DNA from 2 places in the Streptomyces sp. NPDC044003 genome. Region 1 is predicted to be linked to the other one. Evidence: riboswitches for the same ligand, from Rfam matches in the RefSeq annotation. Region 1 holds a riboswitch; the other holds the start of a gene.
What was found. A riboswitch is a leader RNA that binds a small molecule or an ion and turns the genes downstream of it on or off. The one in region 1 is predicted to bind cobalamin.
Positions count from the first base shown of each region.

Region 2: linked by a shared signal. The riboswitch ahead of AC07AW_RS13685 (acyl-CoA thioesterase) and the one ahead of cobN (cobaltochelatase subunit CobN) in region 1 are both predicted to bind cobalamin.

Region 1 covers NZ_JBWKFA010000006.1:231,413-245,471, forward strand. Annotated here, with positions in the region: gene AC07AW_RS24465 (cobalt-precorrin-6A reductase) at 1-267, shown strand, start outside; gene AC07AW_RS24470 (fibronectin type III domain-containing protein) at 257-1,951, opposite strand; gene AC07AW_RS24475 (precorrin-2 C(20)-methyltransferase) at 2,082-3,575, opposite strand; gene AC07AW_RS24480 (precorrin-8X methylmutase) at 3,572-4,207, opposite strand; gene AC07AW_RS24485 (cobalamin biosynthesis protein CobG) at 4,222-5,451, opposite strand; cobalamin riboswitch at 5,565-5,700, shown strand; gene cobN (cobaltochelatase subunit CobN) at 5,777-9,388, shown strand; gene abc-f (ribosomal protection-like ABC-F family protein) at 9,385-10,977, opposite strand; gene AC07AW_RS24500 (DoxX family protein) at 11,085-11,432, opposite strand; gene AC07AW_RS24505 (MarR family winged helix-turn-helix transcriptional regulator) at 11,525-11,968, shown strand; gene AC07AW_RS24510 (alpha/beta fold hydrolase) at 12,059-12,934, shown strand; gene AC07AW_RS24515 (S8 family serine peptidase) at 12,944-13,387, opposite strand; gene AC07AW_RS24520 (DUF1648 domain-containing protein) at 13,421-14,059, shown strand, end outside.
Region 2 covers NZ_JBWKFA010000003.1:352,046-366,104, reverse strand. Annotated here, with positions in the region: gene AC07AW_RS13735 (DUF2254 family protein) at 1-576, shown strand, start outside; gene AC07AW_RS13730 (globin domain-containing protein) at 681-1,964, opposite strand; gene AC07AW_RS13725 (hypothetical protein) at 2,289-2,711, opposite strand; gene ctaD (aa3-type cytochrome oxidase subunit I) at 2,708-4,399, opposite strand; gene AC07AW_RS13715 (sensor histidine kinase) at 4,731-6,422, shown strand; gene AC07AW_RS13710 (response regulator) at 6,459-7,193, opposite strand; gene AC07AW_RS13705 (vitamin K epoxide reductase family protein) at 7,484-8,125, opposite strand; gene AC07AW_RS13700 (hypothetical protein) at 8,106-8,651, opposite strand; gene AC07AW_RS13695 (pyridoxamine 5'-phosphate oxidase family protein) at 8,870-9,340, shown strand; gene hemG (protoporphyrinogen oxidase) at 9,490-10,887, opposite strand; cobalamin riboswitch at 11,085-11,309, shown strand; gene AC07AW_RS13685 (acyl-CoA thioesterase) at 11,361-11,804, shown strand; gene AC07AW_RS13680 (short-chain fatty acyl-CoA regulator family protein) at 11,817-13,229, opposite strand; gene aceA (isocitrate lyase) at 13,555-14,059, shown strand, end outside.

The DNA of each region.
Region 1 (14,059 bases):
GCCCCGGACGCCCCGATGCCGGCCCGCACCGAGATCCTCCTCGACCGGGGGCCGTTCACCCTGGACGGCGAGCGGGAGCTCCTCGCCCGGCACCGGATCGACGTCGTGGTGACGAAGGACAGCGGCGGCGCGGCGACGTCCCCGAAACTGACCGCGGCCCGCGAGGCGGGCCTCCCGGTCGTGGTCGTCCGCCGCCCCCCGGTCCCCTCCGGGATCCAGGAGGCGGCGACCCCGGAGGAGGCCGCCGCCTGGGTGGCTAGCTGCTGATGGGCGTGCCGAGTTCGGTGACCTCGGCCCAGTTCAGGCTCGGGTCGTCGGCCATGAGCATGTTCTCCCACTGGTCCACGGCGATCACGGTGTACATCACGGTCTCGCCGTCCGCGTCGCTCGGGTGCAGGTACGAGGTGGCGGTCGCGGAGAGGTACTGGACGCGGTGGGCGAGCCAGATGGTGCCGCCGTCGCCGTCGTCGTACTTCTCGGCCCGGTAGACCTCGTACCGCTTGAGGTCGGGCTCCGTGCTCGCGTCCCACTCGATCAGCACGCCGTCCTCGCGCGGCGTCGCCTTGACGCCGGTGACGGGCGCCGGGGCGATCAGGTCGCCCTCGGTCGTGACCACGGCCTCGGCGGAGGCCGGGGACTCGTGGCCGGCCCGGTCCACCGCCGTGACCGTGTACCGGTACGTCGTGCCGTGCCAGAGGCCGTTCTGGTCGGTGTACGAGGGGGTGGACGTGGTGCCGAGGAGGGAGCCGCCGCGGTAGACGCGGTAGGAGGCCACGTCGGTGTCCGCCGGGGCGGTCCAGCTCAGGGCGAAGCTCCGGATGTGGCTGCCGGTGTCCACGGCCGTCAGGTCCTTCGGAGCCCCGGGCGCGTAGTCGCCGCGCGTGGCGGTGACGGCGGTGCGGGCCGAGGTGTTGCCGGCGGCGTCGACGGCCGAGATCCAGTAGGTGTAGCCGGTCCGCTCGGTGGCGGTGGTGTCCTTCCAGGTGGTGGCCGTGACGCCGGTCGCGACCTGGGCGACGGGGTCGGTGGTGCCGGTGCGCTGCCGGTGGACGGTGTACGTCGCCGCGCCGCTGACCGGCTGCCACGCCAGGACGACGCCGGTGTAGCCGTCGGACGCGGCCACGCCCGTCGGGGCGGCGGTCGGGGTCCTGTCCACGGACACGACGGTCAGGTCGGCGCCGCCCGGGGACTCGTTGCCGGCCTTGTCGACGGCGCGGAGCTCGTACAGGTACGTCTGGCCGGTCGCGGGCGGGTAGGTGACGTAGCCGGTGCCCGTGACCAGGGCCGTGGCACTGCTGACCTTCGTCCAGGTGGTGGAGGTGCTGAGCCGCCGGTAGACGCGGTAGCCGGCGAGGTCCATCTCCTTGTTGGCCGCCCACTTCAGGGTGGCCTTGTTCAGGGTCCTGTCGTACGCGACGGTCGCGCCGGTCGGCGCGAGCGGGCGGACCTTGTCGACGGTGGCCGAAGTGACCGGCGTGTAGGCGAACTTGACGTTCGCGGCGCCGGTCCAGGCCGCGTAGTACACGGTGATGGTGTGGCGGCCGGACGGAATGGAGAGGTTGACCGTCTTCGTCTGGGTGGTGGAGACGTTCCTCCACAGGTCGATCCTGCGGACGCCGTCGAGGTTGACGCGGATGCCGTCCTGGGCCGCGGCGGTGAAGGTGAACGGGCCGCCGGAGCCGAAGTCGCGGGTCACCGACCAGCGGACGGAGAAGTTGTCCTGGGGGAGGGTGACGCCGGCCGGGTCGCCGTAGCCGTAGTTCTCGGCGATCGCGCTGTCGCAGGTGGTCAGCCTGGGCGTGCCGGTGAAGGTGGGGTTGGCGAAGTACTCCGCCTTCCACACCGGAGCCGCGCAACTGACGGCCGCGGCGGCCGGGGTGGCGGTCAGGAGACCGCCGGAGGCGGCGAGCGCGGCCGTGACGGCCAGGGCGCTCAGCCGGGTACGAGTCATCACAGGGGGAGGGCCCTTTCCGGACCGGTGCGGTGCGTGTGGAACACGGGAACTCCCGTATGACTCGCGAGGCGGGGGGAGGGTTGCCCCCTCGCCCCGCCTCGTGGGACCGCCTGTTCGGCGGGATCGCTCAGCCGTACCGCCGCGGCGTCCACGTGATCGTGCGGCCGTCGCCCCGTTCGGCCACCCGCGTCTGCGAGGAGCCGATCAGGAGGAGGGTGCGCATGTCGACCTCCGAGGGGTCCAGGGTCTTCAGGGTGAGGATCCGGACCGACTGCTCCGGGCCGCCCACGTCGCGGGCGACGACCACCGGGGTTTCCGGGGCGCGGAGTTCGAGGAGGAGGTCGCGGGCGGCGGCCACCTGGTGGGTGCGGGACTTGGAGCCCGGGTTGTAGAGGGCGATGACCAGGTCCGCGGAGGCGGCCGCGCGGAGGCGGGCCTCGATGACGTCCCAGGGCTTGAGGCGGTCGGAGAGGGAGAGGGTGGCGTAGTCGTGGCCCAGCGGGGCGCCCGCCGCGGCGGCGGCCGCGTTCGCCGCCGTCACCCCCGGGAGGACCCGTACGGGCACGTCCGCGTACTCCGGTTCGCAGGCCACCTCCAGGACCGCCGTCGCCATGGCGAAGACGCCCGGGTCGCCGCCGGAGACGACCGCGACCTTCCGGCCGCGCCGGGCCAGGTCGAGGGCGAACTCGGCGCGCTCGGACTCGACCTTGTTGTCGGAGCCGTGCCGGATCTGGCCGGGGCGGAGGACCGGCACCCGGTCGAGGTAGGTGGTGTAGCCGACGAGGACGTCGGCGTTGACGAGCGCGCCGCGCGACTCGGGGGTGAGCCAGGGTGCCCCGGCCGGGCCGGTGCCGACGACGGTGACCTCGCCCGTCTCCCGTACGGCAGGCTCCTGGTCGATACGGGAGGGGAGGACCGCCACCGAGAAGTACGGGACGGAGTCGGGGTCCACGTCCGTGAGCTGCTCCGTGCGCTCGCCCGTCATGAACGCGCGCTCCACGTACCGCGCGTCGTCCAGGCGGCCCGCCCGCTCCAGCGCCCGCTTCACCGTCGGGAAGGTGCGGCCGAGCTTCATCACGACCGCCGAGTCGGTGCCCGCGAGGCGGGCCGTCAGCTCGTCCTCCGGCAGGGTGCCGGGGATGATCGTGAGGACCTCCTCCGCCTCGCACAGCGGCTCGCCGAGCCGGGCGGCGGCGGCGCTGACCGAGGTCACGCCGGGGATGACGGTCGTGTCGTAGCGGTCGGCGAGCCGCTTGTGCATGTGCTGGTACGAGCCGTAGAACAGCGGGTCGCCCTCGGCGAGGACGGCGACGGTGCGGCCGGCGTCGAGGTGGGCGGCGAGGCGGGCCGAGGCCTCCTCGTAGAAGTCGTTCAGGGCGCCCCGGTAGCCGCCCGGGTGGTCCGTGGTCTCCACCGTGAGCGGGTACATCAGCCGCTCCTCGATGTGGTCCTCGCGGATGTGCTCGGCGGCGATGGAGCGGGCTATCGAGCGGCCGTGGCGGGCCGAGTGGTACGCGATCACGTCGGCGGAGGCGATGGCCTTCACGGCGGCGACCGTCATCAGGTTCGGGTCGCCGGGGCCGAGGCCGACCCCGTACAGCTTTCCGGTCACGGTGCTCATGCCTGGATCTCCGCTTCGTGGGCGAGGGCGTTGATCGCGGCGGCCGTCATCGCGCTGCCGCCGCGCCGGCCCCGTACGACCAGGTAGTCGAGGCCGAGGGTGTTCTCGGCCAGCGCGTCCTTGGACTCGGCGGCGCCGATGAAGCCGACCGGGATGCCGAGGACGGCGGCGGGCTTCCCGGCGCCCTTCGCGACCATCTCCAGGAGGTGGAAGAGGGCGGTCGGCGCGTTGCCGATGGCGACGACGGAGCCTTCGAGGCGGTCCCGCCACAGTTCGAGGGCGGCGGCCGAGCGGGTGGTGCCGAGCTCGGCGGCGAGGCCGGGGACGGCCGGGTCGGAGAGGGCGCAGAGCACCTCGTTGTCGGCGGGCAGTCGCTTGCGGGTGACGCCGCTGGCGACCATCTGCGCGTCGCAGAGGATGGGGGCGCCGGCCCGGAGGGCGGCGCGGGCGTTCGCGACGACCTGCGGCGAGTACGCGATGTCCTGCACGAGGTCGGTCATGCCGCAGGCGTGGATCATCCGGACCGCCACCTGGGCGACGTCGGCGGGCAGGCCCGCGAGGTCCGCCTCGGCGCGGATGGTGGCAAAGGACCGGCGGTAGATCTCCGTCCCGTCCTTCTCGTAGTCGAACATCCTGGTGCTCTCGCTCATCTCGTCGTGCGGGCCGTGGTCACTGCTTCGGGCAGGGAGGTACGGGGGGTGGGGACGCCGTCCACCAGGTAGGTGTCGTCGCCGGTGGCGAGGACGTCGACCCAGGTGCCGTGCGGGTGGCCGCAGCGGCGCTCGCACCCGGAGTAGTGGACGGGCAGGCCCCCGCGGTGGACGAGGCCGGCGTCCGTCCGTACGTCGGCGAGGGACTTGGCGCAGCCGGGCCGCCCGGTGCAGGCGCTGACCCCGACCGAGGGCAGGTCGGGCCGGGTGACCAGGCCGTACGTCTCCAGGTCGGGCAGCCGGCCGGCGCGGGCCCCGACGGCGACCACGCCACGCCAGGGCGTGAGCCGCAGCTCGGCCGCCCCGTCGGCCAGGGCCCGCAGCTGGGCGGCCGTCAGGCGGCCGAGCGGGGCGAGGACGTGCAGGGCGTGCGCGCCGAGCGGGCCGGGCGCGGGCGGCGGGGACACGGGAAGCGGCGGTACGGGTACGGGCTCCGCCGCGATCCCGGCCCGCGCGAGGGCCCCGGCCCAGTCGGGCACGTGCTCCTCGGGCAGCTCGCGGGGCCGCCAGGCCCCGTTCCCGGCGGCCTCGGCGGCTTCCAGGAACGCGAGGGCGGCGGTGAGGGCGGCCCGGACGGCGTCGGCGGCGGCGAGGCGGAAGACCTCCGGGCCGAGCCGCAGCAGGACCGATCCCTCCGGCCCTGCGATCAAGCTCACATCGCCGCCGAGTCCGGCGACGTCCCCGCGCCCGTCGTCCAGGACGAACAGGAACCGTCCCGAAAGGGACGCGGCCCGGGGCTCGGCGCACAGGGCGGTGTCCAGTGCGCGCGCCCACAACTGCACGTCCGTATACCCGAGTCCGTCGAGTCCGGCGCCGGGCGAGGCCACGATGTTGCGGACGCGCTCGTGGGTGGGCGAGGGCAGCAGGCCCGCCCCGGCCAGGAGGTCGGCCAGTTCCGCCCCGCAGCCCTCGCCGAGGCCGCGCAGCTCCGCGTTGCCGCGCGAGGTGATGCTGATCCGCCCGTCACCGAGGGTCTCGGCGGCCCGGGCCAGGACCTTGGCCTGATGGGCCGTCAAACGCCCGGCGGGCAGGCGCAGTCGGGCCAGGCGACCGTCGTCGGCGGGGTGCAGGCGCAGCGCCCCGGGGCAGGCGTCGCCACGGTCCCGTATGCGAGCTTCGCCCGGTTCGGGCGTCGGGGGCGGGGTGGGCGGCATGGCGGCGAGCATACCCACGGGGAACCGGCTGACCACCGACTGTGATCCGGGCGACTCCCGGCTCCTTCCGGCCGGTGTGATCCGGTCGACCCCCTCGCTCACTGGGGCCCGTCGGCGGCACGATCTAGGATGCAGACCGGCATGGGGTCCCAGGACCCCGGGGAGGAAGCCCGGTGAGAATCCGGCGCGGTCCCGCCACTGTGAGCCCGTACCCGTGAGGGGACGGGTGAGTCAGGAACTCCCTTCCCCAAGCTCTAGGCTTCGCTCGAGCAGGGGAGGCCCCAACCCATACGACCACCCGGGGCGCGGACAACCCCGAGGAAGGCCTGAGCTCGCCATGCTCCTGCTGCTGTCGCACTCCGACACCGACCTGCTCAGCGCCCGCGCGGCCGGCGGGCCGGTGGAGTACCGCTTCGCCAACCCCTCCCGCCTCCCCCTCGCCGACCTCCCCGGCCTGCTCGACGGCGCCGACCTGGTCGTCGTCCGGCTCCTCGGCGGCGTCCGCTCCTGGCAGGAGGGCCTCGACGCGATCCGCGCCGCCGGAAAGCCGGTCGTCGTGCTCAGCGGCGAACAGGCCCCCGACGCCCAGCTGATGGAGGCCTCCACCGTCCCCATTGGCGTCGCCACCGAGGCGCACGCCTATCTGGCGCACGGCGGCCCGGCCAACCTGGAGCAGCTGGCCCGCTTCCTCTCCGACACCGTCCTGCTCACCGGCCACGGCTTCGAGGCCCCGGCCGCCGCCCCCACCTGGGGCCCGCTCGACCGGGTCGCGAAGAACGACACCGGCCCGACCGTCGCCGTGCTCTACTACCGCGCCCACCACATGAGCGGGAACACCGCCTTCGTCGACGCCCTGTGCGGCGCGATCGAGGACGCCGGCGCGCGGGCCCTCCCGCTGTACGTGGCGTCCCTGCGCGCCCCCGAGGCGGAGCTGATCTCCGTGCTGCGGGGAGCCGACGCGATCGTCACGACCGTCCTCGCCGCCGGCGGTACGAAGCCCGCCGAGGCGCAGGCCGGCGGCGACGAGGAGGCCTGGGACGCGGGTGCGCTCGCCGCGCTCGACGTGCCGATCCTCCAGGCCCTGTGCCTGACGGGCTCGCGGTCCGCGTGGGAGGAGAACGGCGAGGGCCTCTCCCCGCTGGACGCCGCCAGCCAGGTCGCCGTGCCCGAGTTCGACGGCCGGCTCATCACCGTCCCCTTCTCCTTCAAGGAGATCGACGCCGACGGCCTGCCCGCGTACGTCGCCGACGCCGAGCGCGCGGCCCGCGTCGCCGGGATCGCCGTCCGGCACGCCCGGCTCCGCCACATCCCGAACGCCGAGAAGAAGCTGGCGCTCGTCCTCTCCGCGTACCCCACCAAGCACTCCCGCATCGGCAACGCCGTCGGTCTGGACACCCCCGCCTCCGCCGTCTCCCTCCTGCGCCGGCTGATCGAGGAGGGGTACGACTTCGGGCCCGCCGAGGACCTCCCCGGCATCGTCTCCGGCGACGGCGACGAGCTGATCTACGCCCTCATCGAGGCCGGCGGCCACGACCAGGACTGGCTGACCGAGGAGCAGCTCGCGAAGAACCCGGTCCGCATCCCGGCCGCCGACTACAAGCGCTGGTACGCGACCCTGCCCGCCGAGCTCCGCGAGCAGGTCGAGGAGCACTGGGGCCCGGCGCCCGGCGAGATGTTCCTCGACCGCTCCCGCAACCCGGAGGGCGACATCGTCCTCGCCGCCCTGCGCCGCGGGAACCTCCTGGTCCTCATCCAGCCGCCGCGCGGCTTCGGCGAGAACCCGATCGCGATCTACCACGACCCCGATCTCCCGCCGTCCCACCACTACCTGGCCGCCTACCGCTGGATCGCCGCCCGCGCCGAGGACGGCGGCTTCGGCGCCGACGCCATGGTCCACCTGGGCAAGCACGGCAACCTGGAGTGGCTGCCCGGCAAGAACGCCGGCCTGTCCGCCGCCTGCGGCCCCGACGCGGCCCTCGGCGACATCCCGCTGATCTACCCGTTCCTCGTCAACGACCCGGGCGAGGGCACCCAGGCCAAGCGGCGCGTCCACGCGACCCTCGTCGACCACCTGGTGCCGCCGATGGCCCGCGCCGACTCGTACGGCGACATCGCGCGCCTGGAGCAGCTGCTCGACGAGTACGCGCAGATCAGCTCGATGGACCCGGCGAAGCTCCCGGCCATCCGCGCCCAGATCTGGACGCTGATCCAGGCCGCCAAGCTCGACCACGACCTCGGTCTGGAGGAGCGCCCGGAGGACGACGGCTTCGACGACTTCCTGCTGCACGTCGACGGCTGGCTGTGCGAGGTCAAGGACGCCCAGATCCGCGACGGCCTGCACGTCCTGGGCGGCGCCCCGGAGGGCGAGGCCCGGGTCAACCTGGTCCTCTCCATCCTGCGCGCCCGCCAGATCTGGGGCGGTACGCAGGCACTGCCGGGCCTGCGCGAGGCGCTGGGCCTGGACGAGTCGGCCGCGACCCGCACCACCGCCGACGAGGCGGAGGCGAAGGCCCGCGCGCTGGTCGAGGCGATGGAGGCCGCCGGCTGGGACGTGGAGGCGATCCCGACGGTCGCCGCCGCCCACGGCGCCGAGGTCCACGCCGTCCTCCGCTTCGCCTGCGAGCAGGTCGTGCCGCGTCTCGCCGCCACCACCGACGAGCTCGCCCACGCCGTGCACGCCCTGAACGGCGGCTTCGTGCCGGCCGGTCCTTCCGGCTCCCCGCTGCGCGGCCTCGTCAACGTCCTGCCGACCGGCCGCAACTTCTACTCCGTCGACCCGAAGGCCGTGCCGTCCCGGCTCGCCTGGGAGACCGGCCAGGCGCTCGCCGACTCCCTGCTCACCCGCTACCGCGACGACAACGGCGCGTGGCCGACCTCCGTGGGTCTCTCCCTGTGGGGGACGAGCGCGATGCGCACCGCCGGCGACGACGTCGCCGAGGCGCTCGCCCTGCTCGGCGTGCGCCCGCTGTGGGACGAGGCCTCGCGCCGCGTGAACGGCCTGGAGCCGATCCCGCTCGCCGAGCTCGGCCGCCCTCGCGTCGATGTGACGCTGCGCATCTCGGGCTTCTTCCGCGACGCGTTCCCGCACGTCATCGGCCTCCTCGACGACGCCGTACGGCTCGTCGCGGGCCTGGAGGGCGAGTCCGCCGAGGACAACTACGTCCGGGCGCACGCGCAGGCCGACCTCGCCGAGCACGGCGACGAGCGGCGCGCCACCACCCGTATCTTCGGCTCGCGTCCCGGCACGTACGGCGCGGGCATCCTCCAGCTGATCGACTCGCGCGACTGGCGCACGGACGCCGACCTCGCCGAGGTGTACACGGTGTGGGGCGGGTACGCGTACGGGCGTGGGCTCGAAGGCCGCCCGGCCCGGGAGGAGATGGAGACCGCGTACAAGCGGATCGCGGTCGCCGCGAAGAACACGGACACCCGCGAGCACGACATCGCCGACTCCGACGACTACTTCCAGTACCACGGCGGCATGGTCGCGACCGTCCGCGCGCTCACGGGCACGGCCCCCGAGGCGTACATCGGCGACTCGACCCGCCCGGAGACCGTCCGCACCCGCACGCTCGTCGAGGAGACCTCCCGGGTCTTCCGGGCCCGGGTGGTCAACCCGCGCTGGATCGAGGCGATGCGCCGCCACGGCTACAAGGGCGCGTTCGAGCTGGCGGCGACCGTCGACTACCTCTTCGGGTACGACGCGACGACGGGTGTCGTCGCCGACTGGATGTACGACAAGCTCACGCAGGAGTACGTCCTCGACGAGACGAACCAGGCCTTCCTCAAGGAGGCCAACCCCTGGGCCCTGCACGGCATCGCCGAGCGGCTCCTCGAAGCCGAGTCGCGCGGCATGTGGGAGAAGCCGGACCCGGAGACCCTGGCCGCCCTGCGCCAGGTGTTCCTGGAGACGGAGGGCGACATCGAGGACACTGCGGGCGAGGACTAGACCCTCGCCAGGGCCGGGGCCAGTTCCAGGACGCGGCCCCGGTGTCCCTCCCTCAGCCGCCGGTCGTGGCTGACGATCACCAGCGTGCCCGCGTAGGGGGCCAGCGCGGCCTCGATCTCCTCCACCAGGCCCGGGGCCAGGTGGTTGGTCGGCTCGTCGAGGAGGAGCAGATCGGCGGGGGAGGTCACCAGACGGGCCAGTTCCAGCTTGCGGCGCTGGCCCGCAGAAAGCAGGCGGACCGGGGTCGTCAGATCCCGGGCCGCGAAGAGCCCGAGGGCGAGCAGTTCGTCCTCGCGGCCCTCTCCGAAGGCCTCGCCCACCGTACGGGGGTCGAGGGGTGGGGCCGTGTCCTGGCGGAGCAGCCCGACCCGGTCGGGCACGGTCACCGTGCCCGCGTCCGGGGCGAGTTCGCCCGCCAGGACCCGGAGGAGGGTGGTTTTTCCCGCGCCGTTGGGCCCGGTGAGCAGGAGGCGTTCGCCCGGGTCGAGGTGGAGCGCGTCGAGGTGGAGCCGGCCGTCGACGCGGATCCCGGTGAGGTCGACGGCCGCGCCTTCCCCGGCGATGTCCGTGCGGAACCGGAGCGGTTCCGGCGGCGCGGGGACGGGGTGGGTGGTGAGCCGGGAGAGTCTCTCGCGGGCGGAGCGGATGCGGCTCATCGCGCCGTGCGCCCGTGACCGGGCCCGGAAGGCGCCCGCGCCGCTGAACGCGGCGGGGGCCTTGCGGGGGATCGCGGAGAAGCGGTCGATGTGGGTGTCGGCGAGGGCCCGGTAGCGGGCGAGTTCGGCCTTCCACTCCTCGTGCTCCCGCTGTCTGCGGGCCCGTTCGGCGGCGCGGCCCGTGAGGTAGCCGGCGTAGCCGTCGCCGTACCGCCGCACGGTGTGGCGGTCCTCGTCGACCTCCAGGACGGCGGTGGTGACCCGGTCGAGGAAGACCCGGTCGTGGGAGACGGCCACGACGGTGCCCCGGTGGGCGCGCAGCCGCTCCTCCAGCCAGGTGACGGCCTCGTCGTCGAGGTCGTTGGTCGGCTCGTCGAGCAGGAGGAGTTCGGGCTCGGCGGCGAGGACGGCGGCGAGGGCGAGCCGGGAGCGCTGTCCGCCGGAGAGCGTTCCGAGCGGCCGGTCGCGGTCGAGCGGGCCGGGCTCGCCGAGCCGTCGCAGGGTGGTGTCGACGCGCCGGTCGGCCCCGGCGCCGCCCCGGGCCTCGTAGGCGGCGAGCAGCCCGGCGTATTCGGTGAGGTCGCCGGTGGCGGTGAGTTCCGCCTCGGCCGTACGGATGGCCCGCTCCAGCTCGCGGAGCTCCGTGAGCGCGTGGTCGACGGCGTCGCCGACGGTCGCGTCCGCGGGGAGGTCGAGGGTCTGGGCGAGGTGGCCGAGGCCGCCGGGGGCGTCGACGGTCACGGTGCCGTTGTCGGGGGTCTCCAGGCCGGCGAGGAGCCGGAGGAGGGTGGACTTCCCGGAGCCGTTGTCGCCGACGACGCCGAGGCGTTCGCCGGCGCGGACGGTGAGGGAGACCCGGTCGAGCACGGTCCGGTTCTGCACGTACCGGTCGTCGTAGCGCTTGGTGACGTCGGTGAGTTGCGCACGGAACAAGGGCGACCTCCTGCCGTCGAGGAAGACGAGACGGATCGTCTCGACTCGACGAGCGTACGGCGCGGCCTGTCGATTGGCAAGACGGTTCGTCTCGTCTCGCTCGGGAGTCAGGCGGAGGCTATGCGCAGGACCAGTGCGGCCACCGAAAGCCCCGTGAGGACCACCGCCGGCGCGACCTCGAAGTCCTTCACGCGCAGGTGCGTGATCACGGCGCCGAGGAAGTAGAGGGCCAGGCCTGCGGCCGCGGCGGCACCGAGCGGCGCGACGGCGAGACCCGCGAGCAGGCCCAAGGCCCCCGCCGCCTTCGCCGCCCCCAGCCAGTTCAGCCATGAGTCCGGCACGCCCAGCTTGGTCATGTTCCCCGTGATCTGCGGATTGCGGGTGAAGGTCAGGAAGGCGGAGGCGGAGGCTGCGAGGGTGAGCAGCACGGCGATGACGGCATAGGCGATGAACATGGTGGAGCTCCAACGATCCGGAGACGACAACCGTTGAACAGTATCAACGATTATTCGAGCTCCACAATTGAGTTGTTGTTACGGTGGACGCCATGGCAGCTCAACCGACCGACCGCCTCGGCTTCCTGCTCTCCTTCCGCGGGGAGATCACCGCCGCGCGCATCCGCGCGGCCCTGGGCGTCGCCGGGCTGCACCCGCGCAACGCGATGACGCTCATGCGGCTCGCCACCGGCGCCACGAGCCAGCGCGAGCTGGCCGCCGCGATGGAGGTCGACCCGAGCCAACTGGTCGCGATCCTCAACGAGCTGGAGACGGCGGGCCTCGCCGAGCGCCGCCGCGACCCGGCCGACCGGCGCCGCCACATCGTGGAGATCACCCCCGCCGGTCTGGAGGCCCTGGAGCGGGTCGACGCGGCGGTGAGCGCGGCCGAGCGCGAACTCTTCGGCGACCTCACCGAGGCCGAACAGACCCTGCTGCGCGGTCTGTTGAACCGGGTCGTCGTCGACCCCGCCGAGCACGACTGCGGCGCCGGGTAGAAAGCCCGCCCGATGGCCGGTCCGCGACCGATGAGTTCCGGTGGTGCCGGGGGTCCACCCCCTGAAAGGCCCACCACCGAGGAGATCACCATGGCCGAGACCGACACCCGGACGCTGGACACCACCGGCGCGACCCTGCGCTACGACGTGCGCCCCGGCACCGGGACCGACGAGCGTCCCCTGCTGCTGATCGGCTCCCCCATGGACGCGAGCGGCTTCACCACGCTCGCCTCCCACTTCGCCGACCGGACCGTCGTGACGTACGACCCGCGCGGGGTGGCCCGCAGCGAGCGCACCGACGGCGCCGCGGAGGCGCTGCCCGAGGAGCACGCCGACGACCTGGCCCGGCTGATCGAGGCGCTCGGCGCCGGGCCCGTCGACGTCTTCGCGAGCAGCGGCGGCGCGGTCAACGCCCTCGCGCTGGTGGCCGCGCGCGGCGACCTGGTGCACACCCTCGTCGCGCACGAGCCGCCGACGGCCCAGGTCGTCCCGGACCGGGAGGCGGCCCTCGGGGTCTGCGCGGACGTCCACGCGACCTATCTGCGGGAGGGCTGGGGTCCCGCGATGGCCAAGTTCCTCGCGCTGACGATGCGACAGGGCGAGTTCCCGGCCGACTGGGCGGCGGAGCCCGCGCCCGACCCGGCCGCGTTCGGTCTGCCGGCCGAGGACGACGGCTCGCGCGACGACCCGCTGCTCGGGCAGAACATGCGCGGCTGCACCTCCTACCGTCCCGACTTCACCGCCCTGCGCGCCGCGCCGACCCGGATCGTCGTCGCCGCCGGCAAGGAGTCCGAGGGCACGCTCGCCGCGCGGGCGGCGGTCGGTGTCGCCGAGGGGCTCGGCACCCCGGTCACCGTGTTCCCGAGCCACCACGGCGGCTTCCTGGGCGGCGAGTTCGGACAGCACGGCGCCCCGGCGGAGTTCGCCGAGGCGCTGCGGGCCGCGCTCGCGGACGACCGGGGCTGACGGGCGGCGCTACTTCTTCGCGGCGGCGGCCTGCACGGCCGCCGCCGCGTCGACGTTTCCGAGGCCCAGCTTGAGGACCCGGCCCGGATCGGCGGCCGTGTCGCGGATCGTCCGCATGATCGCGGCCGCGTCCAGGCCCTCGTGGTGCAGGAGCGCGGCCACGGCGGAGACGTACGGCGAGGCCATCGAGGTGCCGGACAGCCTCCCGTACCTCGAGGAGTTCTTCAGGGTCTCCTTCGTCGTGTACGTCGGGAGGGTCGAGAGGATGTCGACGCCCGGGGCCGACACGGCGTTCTGCGCGCCGAAGTCGGTGAAGGAGGCGGGATTCCCGCTCGCGTCGGCGGCGTCGACCACGAGGACCGGGGTGGTGACCTCGTACGGCTGGAGGGCGGTGGAGTCGTTGCCCGCGGCGGCGACGACGACCGCGCCCTTGCTGTTGGCGTGCGCGTCCATTGTTCTAGTAGAGTGCAAACAATGGAGGTTTTCATGAACCGTGCCACGCCTCGTCTCCGCGCGCTCGCCGCGCTGCCCTTCGTCCTCGCGCTCGCCGCCCACCTGGTGGTGCTCGCCCTCGCGTACGACCGGCTCCCGGACCCTCTGGCCACCCACTTCGGCGCCGCGGGCGAAGTCGACGGCTTCACCGGCCGCGCCGCGTTCACCGCCGTCAGCGCGACCCTGCTCCTCGGTCTCGGCGCCGGCTGGACGCTCCTCGTCCGCCGCGGCGCGCTGTGGGGGGCCTGGGCGACGGCCGGCTTCACCGGCGCGCTCCTCGTCCTGCTCGTACGGGACAACCTGGACGCCGTCGACGCGGCCGGGGTCGCCTCGCCCCTCGCCAACCTCACCGTCGCGGCAGCCGTCGCGGCCCTCTTCGCGGCCGTGGGACGGGCCCTGACCCGGCTCGTCCCCGAGGAGGAGGCCGAAGTCGGTACGACGGACGGCCCGCGCCTCCCGCTCGGCGCGAGCGAGGTCGCCGGCTGGACCCGCGCCACCGCCTCCCGGCCGCTCACCGCCCTCGCGGTGCTCGCCCTCGCCGCCACGCCGGTCGTCCTGCTCCTCGCCCCGTGGCCGGCCGCGCTGCTCGGCCTCCTCGGCCCGGTCGTCGGCGTGCCGGGTCTCGCCCTGGCG
Region 2 (14,059 bases), on a different contig from region 1:
CTGGTACGGGTGGCGACGCGGGCGGACGCGGTGGTGGTCCTGAAGGTACCGGTGGGGTCCACTCTCCACCCGGGGGACGTGGTGGCCGAGGTCCGCGGTGGCCGCGTGCCCGACTCCGAGGTGACCGCGGCGGTGATCGGAGGCCTTGAGCGTACGTTCCACCAGGATCCGACGCTGGCCTTCCGGCTCCTGTCCGACATCGGGCTGCGCGCCCTCTCCCCCGCGATCAACGACCCCGCGACGGCCGTCCAGGTCCTGGACGCCGTCGAGGGCCTGCTCCGGCCGATCGCGTCGGCAGACCTCGGCGACCGGACGATCGCCGACGAGCAGGGCGCCGTGCGGGTGGTGATGTGCCTGCCGTCCTGGGAGGACTTCGTCCGGGTCGGGTTCGACGACCTGTGCCGTGCGGCCTCGGACGCTCCGATGGTGCTGTCCCGCGCCCGCGAGTTGCTCCGCCGGCTGCGCGCGACGGCACAGCAGGGACGCCACCGTGCTCTGGAGGAGCGTCTGGCGTGGGTGGAAGAGGAGTTGGCCGCACGGCATCCCCCGTTCCTGCGTGAGGCCGCCGGCCGTTGAACCGCGCAGGGGCGGTGAGGCCCGGGGCCACATCGCTAGTGCGCCCGTTCGGCGCACGGTCACCAGGCATGGCGACCGGGTCTCGGGCCCCTCGACCGAGGCGGCTATGCGATGCGCGCGCTGGTACTCCAGGACGGCAGGGGGGAAGACGTCCCGTCGACCGGGTCGTGGTGGATGCGGTCCACGGGCGTGTTCATCGCCGTCAGCCCCTCCACAGTGGCGGCGACCATGCCGGGCGGGCCGCTCACGTAGGAGACGTGTCCGGACCAGTCGCCGTGCCGGGCCAGCGCTTCGACCAGCGGGATGTCACCGGCGGCGCCGGAACCCTCACCGATGACCGGGACGATGCGCAGCCAGGGGTGGCGAGTCTCCAGCTCGGTGAGGGCAGCCGTGTCGTACAGATCGTCCAGCGTGCGCGCGCCGAGAAACAGGTGCGCGCTGTGGCCGTGCGGGCGGCGCGAGGCCAGCTCGTCCAGGAGTGCCTTGGCCGTGGCCCATCCTGTGCCACCTGCCACGATGAGTACGTCGCGTGTCGGGCCGTCCAGCGTCATGGTGCCCTGCGCCGGCCCGATGCGCAGCGGGTCACCGACGCGGGTGTGCGCCACCAGCGCGTCGCTCACCCCGCCCGGGCCTGTACGGCGGATGTGGAACTCCAGCTCGCCGTCCGTCCGGGGCGCGCAGGCCATGGAGTACGGCCGCCAGGCGTGGGGCAGCAGCGGGGACTCCAGCCTGGCGTACTGCCCGGCCCGGTAGGGAAACGGTTCCGCGGTGCGAGCCCGGAGGACGGCGACGCCGGAACCGCACACCCGGTGTTCCGTCACCGTCGCGTTCCAGCAGGCGGGCTCGGCCAGCGCCTCGTGCGCGCCACCGACCATGGCGGCCACGGCGAACCTCACCATCCGCACCCAGGCCTGCTCCAGCTCCTCGACCCATCGGTCGCCCGCGCTGCGGCGCAGGGCGGCGGTGAGCGCGGACTCGAACACCTCGTAGTGCACGGGCCGCACCCCCAGCTTGCGGTGGTCGCGGCCGAGGCGGGCACAGAAGTCGGCCACCTCGTCCGGCCGGTCGAGGTGTTCGATCAGGTACCAGAAGGCCCGTTCCAGATGAGCCTGCTGGAAGTCCATCGAGTCGGGGAACAGCCCCCGCAGATACGGATGCTGCTCGAACATCGCCTGATAGAGGTGCGCGATGAGGTCACTGAAGGGGGTCACCGACGACAGATGGCGATGGATCGTCTCCTGGTCGTCGATCCCGTCGAACGCGCGCACACCTCCCTCCGGCCCGGCGGCCCCGCGCGAGGAGAGCAGCCGCCGGCGCAGCCGCATCGCGTCCTGGCGCGCCAGGAGCGCGTGGTACTCGTCGTACGCGTGGCCAGTGATGGTGCTCAAGTACGTGCTCTCTCTCCGTGCGATGTCCCGCGCCCCGTACCCGGTCGTGTCGGAGCAGGCCGGCGGCCGGGGCCGGCGCGCACGCGGGGCGATGACGCACCGCGAGCGGGGATGTCCGCCGACGCCGCCCCGGTGGTAGCGGCAGCACCGTGCCTATGGCGGGAAGCGACGTCAGTCTTGCACCGCTGACATGCCGCCGTCCGGCCCCAACGGACAGGGCCGTTCGGCCCTTTCGCCCGCCGTGCGCACGAGGGGGCGGACCGGCCGGCGAGGGTGGTGGTGCGGTGCCGGGGTCACCGCACCACTCCCTCCGTGGCTCGGGCCTCAGGCCGGCAGGAGCAGTGCGGCCACCACGGCGACGGCCAGGCCCGCGCCGAGGCCGAGGGCGACGGCGTACCGGGCCGGGCGGGGCGTCTTGCGGGGCGGGGCGGAGTCCAGGGCCGACCAGCAGGCGGCGTCCTCCCGTTCCTCGCGGTGGCGCCGAACCACCGCGCTCGCGCGCGCCGTGGCGCTCGCGGCGACACCCGCTGCCGCCACCGCGAGGAGGAACGGAGCGGGGACTCCGACGAGGAGCAGCAGGGCGGTCACACCGGCCGTCGTCCAGCCGGTGACACAGGCCGTCGCGGCCAGGCGGCGGGAGACGGGTCGGTCCGCGCCGGCGCGCAGGTCGACGAGCGCGGGGACGTACCAGACGCACCCGGAGGCGGTCACGGCACCGACACCCAGCGCCAGGACGGCTGCGCTCACCGGACGTCCGCCGTCGCGTCGGACCGGTTCTCCAGCCGGTCGAGGGCGACGATCTCGGGGTGGTGCAGGTCGAACGCGGGGGATTCGGAGCGGATCTTCGGCAGGGTGAGGAAGTTGTGCCGGGGCGGCGGGCAGGACGTCGCCCACTCGAGCGAACGGCCGTAGCCCCACGGGTCGTCGGCCTCGACCTTCTTCCCGTAACGGCCGGTCTTCCAGACGTTGTAGAAGAACGGCAGGAAGGACAGGCCGAGGAGGAACGAGCCGATGGTGGAGACGGTGTTGAGGGCGGTGAAGCCGTCGGCCTCCAGGTAGTCGGCGTAGCGGCGGGGCATTCCCTCGGCACCGAGCCAGTGCTGGACGAGGAAGGTGGCGTGGAAGCCGGCCGTGAGGGTCCAGAACGTGATCTTGCCGAGCCGTTCGTCGAGCATTTTGCCGGTGAACTTGGGCCACCAGAAGTGGAAACCGGCGAACATCGCGTAGACGACGGTGCCGAACAGCGTGTAGTGGAAGTGCGCGACGACGAAGTACGAGTCGGAGACGTGGAAGTCCATCGGGGGCGAGGCCAGGATGACGCCGGTCAGACCACCGAAGGTGAAGGTCATCAGGAAGCCGGTGGCCCAGAGCATCGGGGTCTCGAAGGACAGCGAGCCCTTCCACATCGTTCCGATCCAGTTGAAGAACTTCACGCCGGTCGGTACGGCGATGAGGAACGTCATGAAGGAGAAGAACGGCAGGAGCACGCCACCGGTGACGTACATGTGGTGCGCCCACACGGTCACCGACAGGCCGGCGATCGCGATGGTCGCGGCCACCAGGCCTATGTATCCGAACATCGGCTTGCGGCTGAAGACCGGGACGACCTCGGAGATGATGCCGAAGAACGGCAGGGCCAGGATGTAGACCTCGGGGTGGCCGAAGAACCAGAAGAGGTGCTGCCACAGCAACGCGCCGCCGTTGCCCGGGTCGAAGACGTGGGAGCCGAACTTCCGGTCGCATTCGAGAGCGAAGAGCGCCGCCGCGAGGACCGGGAAGACCATCAGCACGAGCAGGGACGTGAGGAGTACGTTCCAGGTGAAGATCGACATCCGGAACATCGTCATGCCCGGGGCTCGCATGCAGATGATCGTGGTGATGAAGTTGACCGCGCCCGCGATCGATCCGAAGCCCGAGAGCGCGACGCCCATGATCCACAGGTCGGCGCCGAGGCCGGGCGAGTGGATCGCGTCGGAGAGCGGCGCGTAGAGGAACCATCCGAAGTCCGCGGCCCCACCGGGGGTGAGGAAACCGCCGGCGGCGATCAGCGAACCGAACAGGTACAGCCAGTACGCCAGCATGTTGAGCCGGGGGAAGGCCACGTCCGGCGCACCGATCTGCAGCGGCATGATCCAGTTCGCGAAGCCGGTGAACAGCGGCATCGCGAAGAGCAGCAGCATGATCGAGCCGTGCATGGTGAACGCCTGGTTGAACTGCTCGTTCGACATGATCTGCGTCCCGGGCCGCGCCAGCTCCGCCCGCATCATCAGGGCCATGACACCACCGATGACGAAGAAGAAGAGGGCGGAGCAGAGGTAGAGCGTGCCGATCTGCTTGTGGTCGGTGGTCGTCAGCCACCCCACCCACGAGGGCCGGGCCGACCGAGAGGGGCCCTCTGCGGGCGATTCGGGAAGACCTGTCTCCCTGGCCTTCATCTGAGTACTGCGTGCCTCGTCCACCGGACGACGACCTCCACTTCCGCGTGTAGTGCCAACGGGCCGGGAAGCGTCCTCGTACGGGGGATTCCTCGGGCGCTTCCCGGCCGCCGCCACATGATCGTCGGCGGGCACCGGGGCCCGGATAGGGTCGAACAGTCCTTCCGCGTACTGCGGGGCAGGGCCGAACGGCCCTCTCTTCACCGCTCGCACGCGACGTACGCTGCAACGCGTACAACCCTCCGAGAGTCAACGAGAGCCGACAGCACACATGCCTGACACTCCGCCGCACGAGCCCCCGCCCTGGCCTCGCCTCGACGTCCCGGACCGGATGCACGGCCTGCTCACCGCGGTCATGGATCTCGGCCGCGATCTCGAACTCCCGCAGGTGCTGCGGAGCATCGTGGAGGCCGCCGTCAGCCTCACCGACGCCGAGTACGGGGCCCTCGGCGTGATCGACGACCGTCAGAAGCTGTCCCAGTTCCTGCCGGTGGGCATGGCCGACGACCTCGCCGCAAGGATCGGTCCGGCGCCCTGCGGCCACGGCATCCTCGGCGAACTCATCAGCAACCCCACCCCGCTGCGGCTCACCGACCTCACCCGGCATCCGAGCAGCTTCGGCTTCCCTGCCCATCACCCGCCGATGCGCACCTTCCTGGGAGCGCCCATCCGGGTGCGGGACGAGGTCTTCGGCAACATCTATCTCACCGAGAAGCGGGGCGGCGGCGCCTTCGACGCCGACGACGAAGCGGTCCTCACGACGCTGTCGATGGCGGCAGGTGTCGCGATCGACAATGCCCGCCTCTACCACGACAGTCGTCGCCGGGAACACCGCCTCGAGGCCCTGGGCGAGATCACCCGAACCCTGCTCGCGGGCACGGACACCGACAAGGTGCTGCGCCTGATCGCCCGACGGGCCATGGAGGTGGCCGACGCCGATCTCGCCGCCGTGCTGCTCCCCTCCGGGCCGGCCAGGCCGGCGTCGACGGGTCCCCTTTCGGCCGGTCCCCTGTCGGCCGGCTCCCCGTCGGCCGGCTCCCCGTCGACCGGCGATCTGACCGTGCGTGTGGCGCACGGTGACACCGCCGAGATCGTCCACGGAGCCGTTCTCCCGGCGTCCGGTTCGCTGGCGGGCCTCGCCGCGAGCATCCGCGGGCCGGTCGTCACGACGGACGTGCGCACCGACCCCCGGGCGCTGCCGCTCGGCGGGACGGCCGGAGACGAGCACGGTCCCGTCGTGGCCGTTCCCCTCCCTGTCGACGACGCCGTGTGCGGTGCCCTGCGGCTGAGCCGGAGAGCCGGGCGACCGGGCTTCGACGCCACCGAGACCCTGCTGATCAGCGGTTTCGCCGATCAGGCGGCGATCGCCCTCGAACTCGCCCGGCGACGGGCCGAGTCCGAGGAGCTGGCCGTGCTCCACGACCGCGACCGCATCGCCCGCGACCTGCACGACGTCGCCATCCAGCGGCTGTTCGCCACGGGCATGACGCTGCAGAGCGCGACCCGCGTCGTCGACCATCCGGGAGCTGCGGAGCGGATCACCCGCGCCGTGGACGATCTCGACACCACGATCCAGATCATCCGGTCGACGATTCTCCAGCTGCGCACGACCGACGACGACCGCGGCGGACCCGCGCTGCGTCGGCGCATGGCCGAGACGGTCCAACTGGCCGCACAGCACCTGGGGTTCGCTCCGGCACTCCGGATCCTGGGGCCGGTCGACACCGGTGTCCCCGAGGCCCTGGCCGAGCACGTTCTGGCGGTGACGGCGGAGGCGCTGAGCAACACCGCCCGGCACGCCCGGGCAGGACGGGCCGAGGTGGTGCTCTCGGTCACGGACTCGGCCGATCGTCTCGTGCTCACGGTCACCGACGACGGTGCCGGTCTCGGGGCGGCCACCCCGACGGGCGGGCTGGTCAACATGCGCTCGCGCGCGACGCAGTCCCGGGGAACCCTGCACCTGGAGGAACCCCGGGACGGTGGCACGCGGGTCACCTGGACCGCGCCGCTGTCCGCCGACTGAGCCCGCGCCGCCCTCCTGGGGAGAGCGTCCCGCGCGTCACTGAGGGTTCCCCTGCGGCTCGCGGAGCCGCTCGGCGATCATCGCCGCCTGGATCCGCCGCCCCACTCCCAGCTTGCCGAGAATCGACGACACCCGGTTCTTCACGGTCTTCTCCGCGAGGAACAGCCGCTCGCCGATCTGCCGGTTCGTGAGGCCCAGGCCGATGAGGTCGAGGATCTCCAGTTCGCGGGGCGAGAGGCGGTCCAGCGCTCCGGGCGCGGCCGTCTCGGGCGCGGGCTCCGGGCCCCGGATCCGCGCCATCACGCGGCTCGTCATCCGAGGGTCGAGCAGCGACCTGCCGGTGGCCACCGTGCGGACGGCGGCGACCAGGTCGGAGCCGCCGATCTGCTTCAGCACGTAGCCGGCCGCGCCGGCCATGATGGCGTCGAACAGGGCCTCGTCGTCGTCGAAGGAGGTCAGCATGAGACAGGCCAGGTCCGGCAGCTCCGCCCGGAGTTCTCGGCACACCTCGACGCCCTCGTGGTCACCGCCGGTCGCGCTGCCCAGGCGTACGTCGAGGACGGCGACGTCCGGTCGCGCGGCGGGGATCCGGGCGAGCGCCTCGCGGGCGGTGGCCGCCTCGCCGACGACTTCGATGTCGGGTTCGGCTTCGAGCAGATCGCGCACACCCCTGCGGACGACCTCGTGGTCGTCGAGCAGGAAGACCCGCACCGGTGCGGCGGTGGGGACGCCGGCGGTCGGGGCGGGCGGAGGAAGAGGACGGGGCTTCACCGAGAACTCCTGGACGAAGGGCGGTACGTCCGCCACGACAGCGGCGGTTCCGCGGCCGTGCCGAAGCACGGCCGCCCGCGAAACGAGCGTCAGTATGGCACCGGCCCTTCGGGGCCGAAGGGCCCTGGTCCGGTAGGGCCGTTCGGCCCTGTCCGGCGGTCCGCTCCCCGTGGTCGACTCGCCTCCGCGACCCGGGGTGCCGGCCCCGGTGCGGCCCGGCCGTCCCCCAGGGCCGTGGCCGGTACACCCGGGCCGCGGCAGGTGGTCCGGCACGGTCTCACCCCACCGGCTCACCACAAGCCCCGCCAGTAGTCCCAGAAACGGGTCGCGATCAGCAGCAGCACGCTCGCGCACCAGACGGCCGGCACGACCCAGTGGAACTCCGCCACCACGGCGACCACCGACCTGGGTGCGCGCACGATCCCGTGCCTGAGGTTGTGCACCGTCGTGTACCAGAACATGACGATCGTCGCCGCCCAGGCCAGGCTGCACCAGAGGCACAGGGCGCCGATCTCGTAGAGCGCCTGGCTCATCAGCCACATGCAGCAGCCCACGCCGAGCAGAGTCCCGAGGTGGAGCCCGAGCCAGAACCAGCGGCGGTAGCGGGCCCCGGCGAGCGCGCCGGCACCGATCGCGACGACGACGGCGTACGCGACAAGGCCCAGCATCGGGTTCGGGAAGCCGAACACCGACGCCTGCTCGCTGCGCATCACGTCGGTGCAGGAGAGCACCGGGCTGAGATTGCAGGACGGCATGAAGCCCGGGTCCTGGAGCAGGAGGAACTTGTCGAGCGTGATCACGAACGAGGCGAGGAGACCGAGCCCCCCGGTGATCACCAGGAGCCACGCGAACGTGCGGGTGGATCCGGTGGTACGGCCGATGGCCGCCTCCGTACGAGAGGCGGTGGCGTGGTCACGCAGAACGCTGGTCATCTCGGACTTCCCTCGCGGTGGGCAGGTCTGGGGCCGGGGCTGCCGGGTGTATGCCCCCGCGGGTCGCTCCCACCGGCCACACGACCTCCACCGTCACTCCGCGCGCCCGTGCGTACGCGACCATGTGCGCGGTGGCGTCACGCCCGTTGGACGGCGAGCCGTCCCAGACGGCCAGGAGTCGCCCGCACTGGTCGATCAGCGCTTCGTCGGCGCGCACGCAGGCGTCGCGGTCGCCCGGGTCGTAGGCCAGCAGTCGGACCTGCTCGGCCAGCGCCATCACCTCCCGGGCCGGCTCCAGGTCGAGCGGGGGCAGCGCCGCGGGCACCGCGCCCTGCGCGGGCAGGAGTACGACGAGCCGCCGGCCCGTTGCCCGCACCGCTCGCCCGAATGCCGCCGAGAGACCGGAACCCACCCGGACGAGACCGGACGCCGGATCCCCGAGCCGCTCCATGCGCAGGCGCAGCTCGCGTTCCACGGTTCTCAGCGTGTCCGGGGGCAGGTCGGCATGTCCCACCGCCGCGATCATCGATTGCCCTCGCCTCCTCGCCCTCCGGGCGTTCGTCGGTCGTTCCTTCACCGGGCCGCTCCGGCCCGAGCTCAGTGAACCGGGCCCGGTCACCGGGCCGACAGGGGCCGAACGGCCCTTCCAGGCCTCGGTCGTGTGCCCTGTACTGAGGGGCATCGGGGCCGCCGGTCCCGCCCCGCGCCGGCCGCGCGACACCAGCGAACCCCCGGGAAGGCACCGTGCACGACAAGGCAGCCCATCACGTGAAGGACCCAGGGGACAGAGCCGGCGCGGAGCCGCGGCGCAGCGTCGAACTGGACCCCGGCGAGGCCCTGCGGCTCCTCTCCGGGACTCCCGTCGGCCGGATCGTCTTCACGCGGCACGCGCTGCCCGCGATCCGCCCCGTCCACCACATCGTGGACGGGGGCGACATCGTCATCGGCACCCACGAGGACTCCGCCCTCACGAGCGGAGCCCAGGAGGCGGGCGCCCTGGGCGTGGTGGTCGCGTACGAGGCCGACGACATCGACATCGACGGCCGTCTCGGGTGGAGCGTCGTGGTGACCGGATACTGCCGCCTGGTCACCGACCCTCAGGAGACCGCGCGTTACAAGGCGGCGCTCCGTCCCTGGACCGACCAGCACATGGACCAGGTCGTCCGCATCCGCCCGGACCTGGTCACGGGCATCCGCCTCGTCCGCGTCGAGTGACCTGCCCGACAGCGCAACGCTCCGGGACCTGTCCGGTCCCGGAGCGTTCTGCTGTGGGGGCGCCCGCATCGCGCGGGCCGGGTGCGGGAGAGAAGACGAGTGGCACTCGGTCCTGCGGGCCGCCCCGACGGCTCAGGGCTCCCCCGCCGTCACGCGGCTCCCAGCACCTCGTCGGCCGCGCTCCGGCCGCTGGCCACGCAGTGGGCGATGCCCACCCCGTCGTACGCCGCTCCGCACAGCCGTATCCCCGGCAGCTTCGCGACCGCGTCCCTGGCTCGCTCGATCCGCGCGGTGTGGCCGACCGCGTACTGCGGCAGCCCGTCGTGCCAACGGCTGACCTTGACCGCCGCGGGCGCCGCGGTGAGCCCCAGGACGGCACCCAGGTCGTACCGGGCGGCTTCGACGAGTTCGGTGTCGTCCAGGTAGAGAGCCTGCTCGTCGCCGTACCGGCCGATGGAGGTGCGGAGGACGAAGAGGCCCGGTGCCGTCTCCCGCAGCCAGCGCCACTTGTGCGTGAGCAAGGTGGCGGCCTTGATGGTGCGCCCCTCGACCGGCGGGACGAGAAAGCCGCTGCCTCCCGGCAGGACGGGCAGGTCCGCGCGGCGGAACGCCATGGTCACGAGGGCGGGTGAGGCGTACTCGATGCCGGACAGCTCCGTCGCGGCGGCGGGGCTCTCGGGTTCCAGGAGCTGTGCGGCGGACCACGCGGGCGCGGCGATCACGACGCCGTCGGCGAGGAACCGGCGGTCGGGGGTGGAGATCAGCCATCCGTCTTCGGTGCGGCTCAGGGCGCGGGCCGGGCTGTCGAGCAGGATCTCCCCGCCTCGGGCGCGTACGGCTTCGGCGACCGCGCCGGGCAGCCGGCCGATGCCACCCGTGATGCCCATGAAGACCGGCCCCGCGGGCGCGGCGCCCGAGGGGTTCTGTCGGAGGGAGGCGACGGCGTCGAGCAGTGAGCCGTGCTTCTGGGCCGCCTCGAAGAGGGCCGGTACCGCCGCACGCAGGGAGATCCGGTAGGCGTCGCCCGCGTACACGCCGTCGAGCAGGGGCTCCAGGAGCCGGTCGACGACCTCTCTGCCGTATCGCTCGGCCACGTACGCGCCGATCGCGATGTCCCCTCCGACGGGGGTAGGCGGCAGGGTGCGGTCCTCCTTCATGCGCGCGATCCCCTCCGGGGAGATCAGGCCCCCCAGAGCCGCCCAGTCGCCCGGTACGCCCATGACGTGGCCCTGGGGCATGACGTGGAGGGTGTCACGGCTCCACACGGCGGCCGAGGTCGTCACGGCCGGCTCCAGGCATTCCCCGAGTCCGACGGCGCGCGCCAGGTCGACCGCCTCGGGCCGCAGCGCGAACAGGGCCTCCGCACCGAGGTCCACGGGCACGCCCGCGATCTCCCCCGTTCGCAGTTTCCCGCCGAGCCGTCCGGACGCTTCGAGGAGGGTCACACGGGTCCCGGTTTCGACGAGCCGGTGGGCGGCGGCGAGACCGGAGACACCTCCTCCCACGACGACGACGTGTCCCGGATCCGGTGTGGTCTGACGACCCATGTGCGTGCCTTTCGCGCGAGAACTGCCGGTGGACCTCCGACCCGTGCACCGGAGCGTCGGTGGGCCGGAGGTCCCTCAGCAGTGAACGCGAACGGCGCCCCCTGGCAGTAGGGGCCGAACGGCCCCATCGGCGCGGGCCACGCGGTACCGCGCACACCGGGTCATCGGTCCTCGACAGGGGTGTGACCTCGCTGCCGTAGGCTGGCGGGGCAGCTGGTTCGCCCCGTCCTCCAGGCGGGAGCGTCGTAAGAGGGAACCCGGTGGGAATCCGGGACTGCCCCGCAGCGGTGAGCGGGAACGACCGCCGTCATACGCACTGGGTTCGGGAAGGGCCTGGGAAGCGACGGTCAGTAGGTGTCCGCCGGTCGAACCCGGTGGGCGTGCCCGCGAGTCCGAAGACCTGCCCGTTGCCCGCACGCCGGCACCCCGCGCGTGCGGAGAAGCCCTGCCGCGACTCGCGAAGGAGAGTTGACGTGGCCGATCGCACCGTCACCAGCCCTGCCCGTACGACGAAGACGCCGGACGACTCCCGGGTGGTCCTCGCCCACATCATGAGCGACCACGACACGAACCTGTACGGCACCATCCACGGCGGCGTGATGATGAAGCTCATCGACGATGCCGCCGCGGCCGCCGCCGGGCGGCATGCCGACGGACCCGCCGTCACCGTGTCCGTCGACCGGATGACCTTCCTGGCCCCGGTACGGGCCGGGGATCTGCTCAGTGTGGAAGCCGGACTGGAGCGTGCGGGCCGGACGTCCATGACCGTCGGCGTCCGTGTCACCGCCGAGCGGTGGAACAGCTCCGGCCCCGCCACCGAGGTCGCCACCGGGCTCCTCACCTTCGTCGCGATCGACGCCGAAGGAACGCCGCGTCCCGTACCCACGCTCGACGTCGTGCTCCCCGGCCTGTCCTGACACCCCGCTCCGTCACCCCGATCGGGTGTCCTCCACGGCGTACGGCACGAAGGAGCCGGCGTTCTCGTCCACGGCGAGCGTGCGGCCCACGGGCGGCAGTGCCCGCTGGGGGCAGTCGAGGCGTTCGCAGACGCGGCAGCCCATGCCGATCGGGGTGGCGGCGGCCTTGTTGCCGAGGTCCAGGCCGTCGGAGTAGACGAGCCGCGAGGCGTGGCGGATCTCGCAGCCGAGGCCGATGGCGAAGGTCTTGCCGGGTTCGCCCCAGCCGCCGCGGTGGCGGGTGACGGTGCGGGCGGTCCAGAGGTAGCGCTGTCCGTCGGGCATCGCGGCCACCTGGACGTGGATGCGGCCGGGCGCGGCGAACGCCTCGTACACGTTCCACAGCGGGCAGGTCCCCCCGGCACGGGAGAAGTGGAAGCCGGTCGCGGACTGGCGCTTGGACATGTTACCGGCCCGGTCCACGCGGACGAAGGAGAACGGGACGCCGCGCAGCCGGGGGCGTTGCAGGGTGCTGAGGCGGTGGCAGACGGTCTCGTAGCCGAGGCCGAAGCGGTCGGTGAGGCGCTCGATGTCGTAGCGGGTCTCCTCGGCTGCGGCGTGGAAGGTCCGGTACGGGAGGACCAGCGCGGCGGCGAAGTGGTGGGCGACGCCGATGCGGGCCAGGGACCAGGTGGTCGAGCCCTCCTCGTAGTCCTCGGAGGCGTACGCGCTCAGCAGGTCGGCGTGTTCGAGCAGGGCGAGCTGCGTGGCCATGCGGAACGCCTGCCGGCCGGGGCGCAGCCGGGGTGAGAGGTGCAGGATCCGGGTGGCGGGGTCGTAGCGGTGGAGCTGCGTGTCGGCATCGGTGGCGATGCGGATCCCGTGGCGTTCGTCGAGGCGCGTGGCGAGGGCCTGCCGTACCTCGCCCCGGCGGATGCCGATCTCGTACGCCAGCTCTTCGGCAGCGCAGTCGGCGTCGTGCAGGTAGTTGCGGCGCCGGTAGAAGAACTCGCGGATCTCCTCGTGAGGCGTGCGGCCGACGGTCGGAGTGGACTCGGCGCGTCCTGCGGTGAGTTCGGCGAGGCGTTCGGTGAGGGTGCGGTGTCCCCGGCTGAGGTCCAGCAGGAGCGTGGCCACCTGGGGAAGGCGCGAGACGAGGTCCTTGAGGTCGGAGGCGGAGAGCGCGTCCCGGTCGAGGTCGTCGGCCAGCGCCTCGCGCAGGTCGGCCAGGAGCCGGACGGTGTCCCGTTCGGAGAAGAACTCCGGGTCGACGCCGAACGCCTCGGTGACGCGCAGCAGGACGGAGACGGTCAGCGGTCGCCTGTCGTTCTCCAGCTGGTTGAGATAACTGGGCGAGAGCCTGAGGGCCTGGGCCAGTTCGGCCTGGCCCATCGTGCGGTCCTCGCGCAGCCGCCGCAGTCTCGCCCCGGCGTAGACCTTGCTCACGCGTGCTCTCCTCCCAGGTCGATCAGACCGATCAGACCGATCAGACCGATAGGGCCACACCTTAAGGCACGAGGGGATTCGCAGACTTCGCAAAGTCGCGGGAAAAACTTCGCAGAACTTGGCATTCGGGCACGCTTGATGGCACTGGGTGCCAGTGCCAGAGTCGCACCACGGCCCGTCGATCAGGCAGGCAGGTGAGGGGAATCGGGGCGCGGCTCATGCCCTGACGTCGTAGGAACCCGGTTGCTCTCGGCCGGTGCCCGGCGGGCCGCCCACACCCTCTTCGCAACTTCGCAGAGTCCGACACCGTACAGGAGAGACCACCATGGCGCAGGCAGGGACATCCGCAGCGGCACAGACCGCCGACGAGCTGGCGCGACGCTGGGCCACGGAGCCCCGCTGGAAGGGCATCGAGCGCACCTACTCCGCCGAGGACGTGATCCGGCTCGCGGGCAGCGTCCGCGAGGAGCACACCCTGGCCCGGCGCGGTGCCGAGCGGCTGTGGCGGCAGCTGCACGAGCTGGACTACGTCCACGCGCTCGGCGCACTGACCGGCGGGCAGGCCGTCCAGCAGGTCAGGGCAGGCCTCCAGGCGATCTACCTGTCGGGCTGGCAGGTCGCCGCCGACGCCAACCAGGCCGGCCACACCTACCCCGACCAGAGCCTCTACCCGGTCAACTCCGTGCCGCAGGTGGTCCGTCGGATCAACAACGCGCTGCTGCGCGCCGACCAGATCGCCACCGCCGAGGGCGGCACGGACACGACGGACTGGCTCGCCCCGATCGTCGCCGACGCCGAGGCCGGCTTCGGCGGTCCGCTGAACGCGTTCG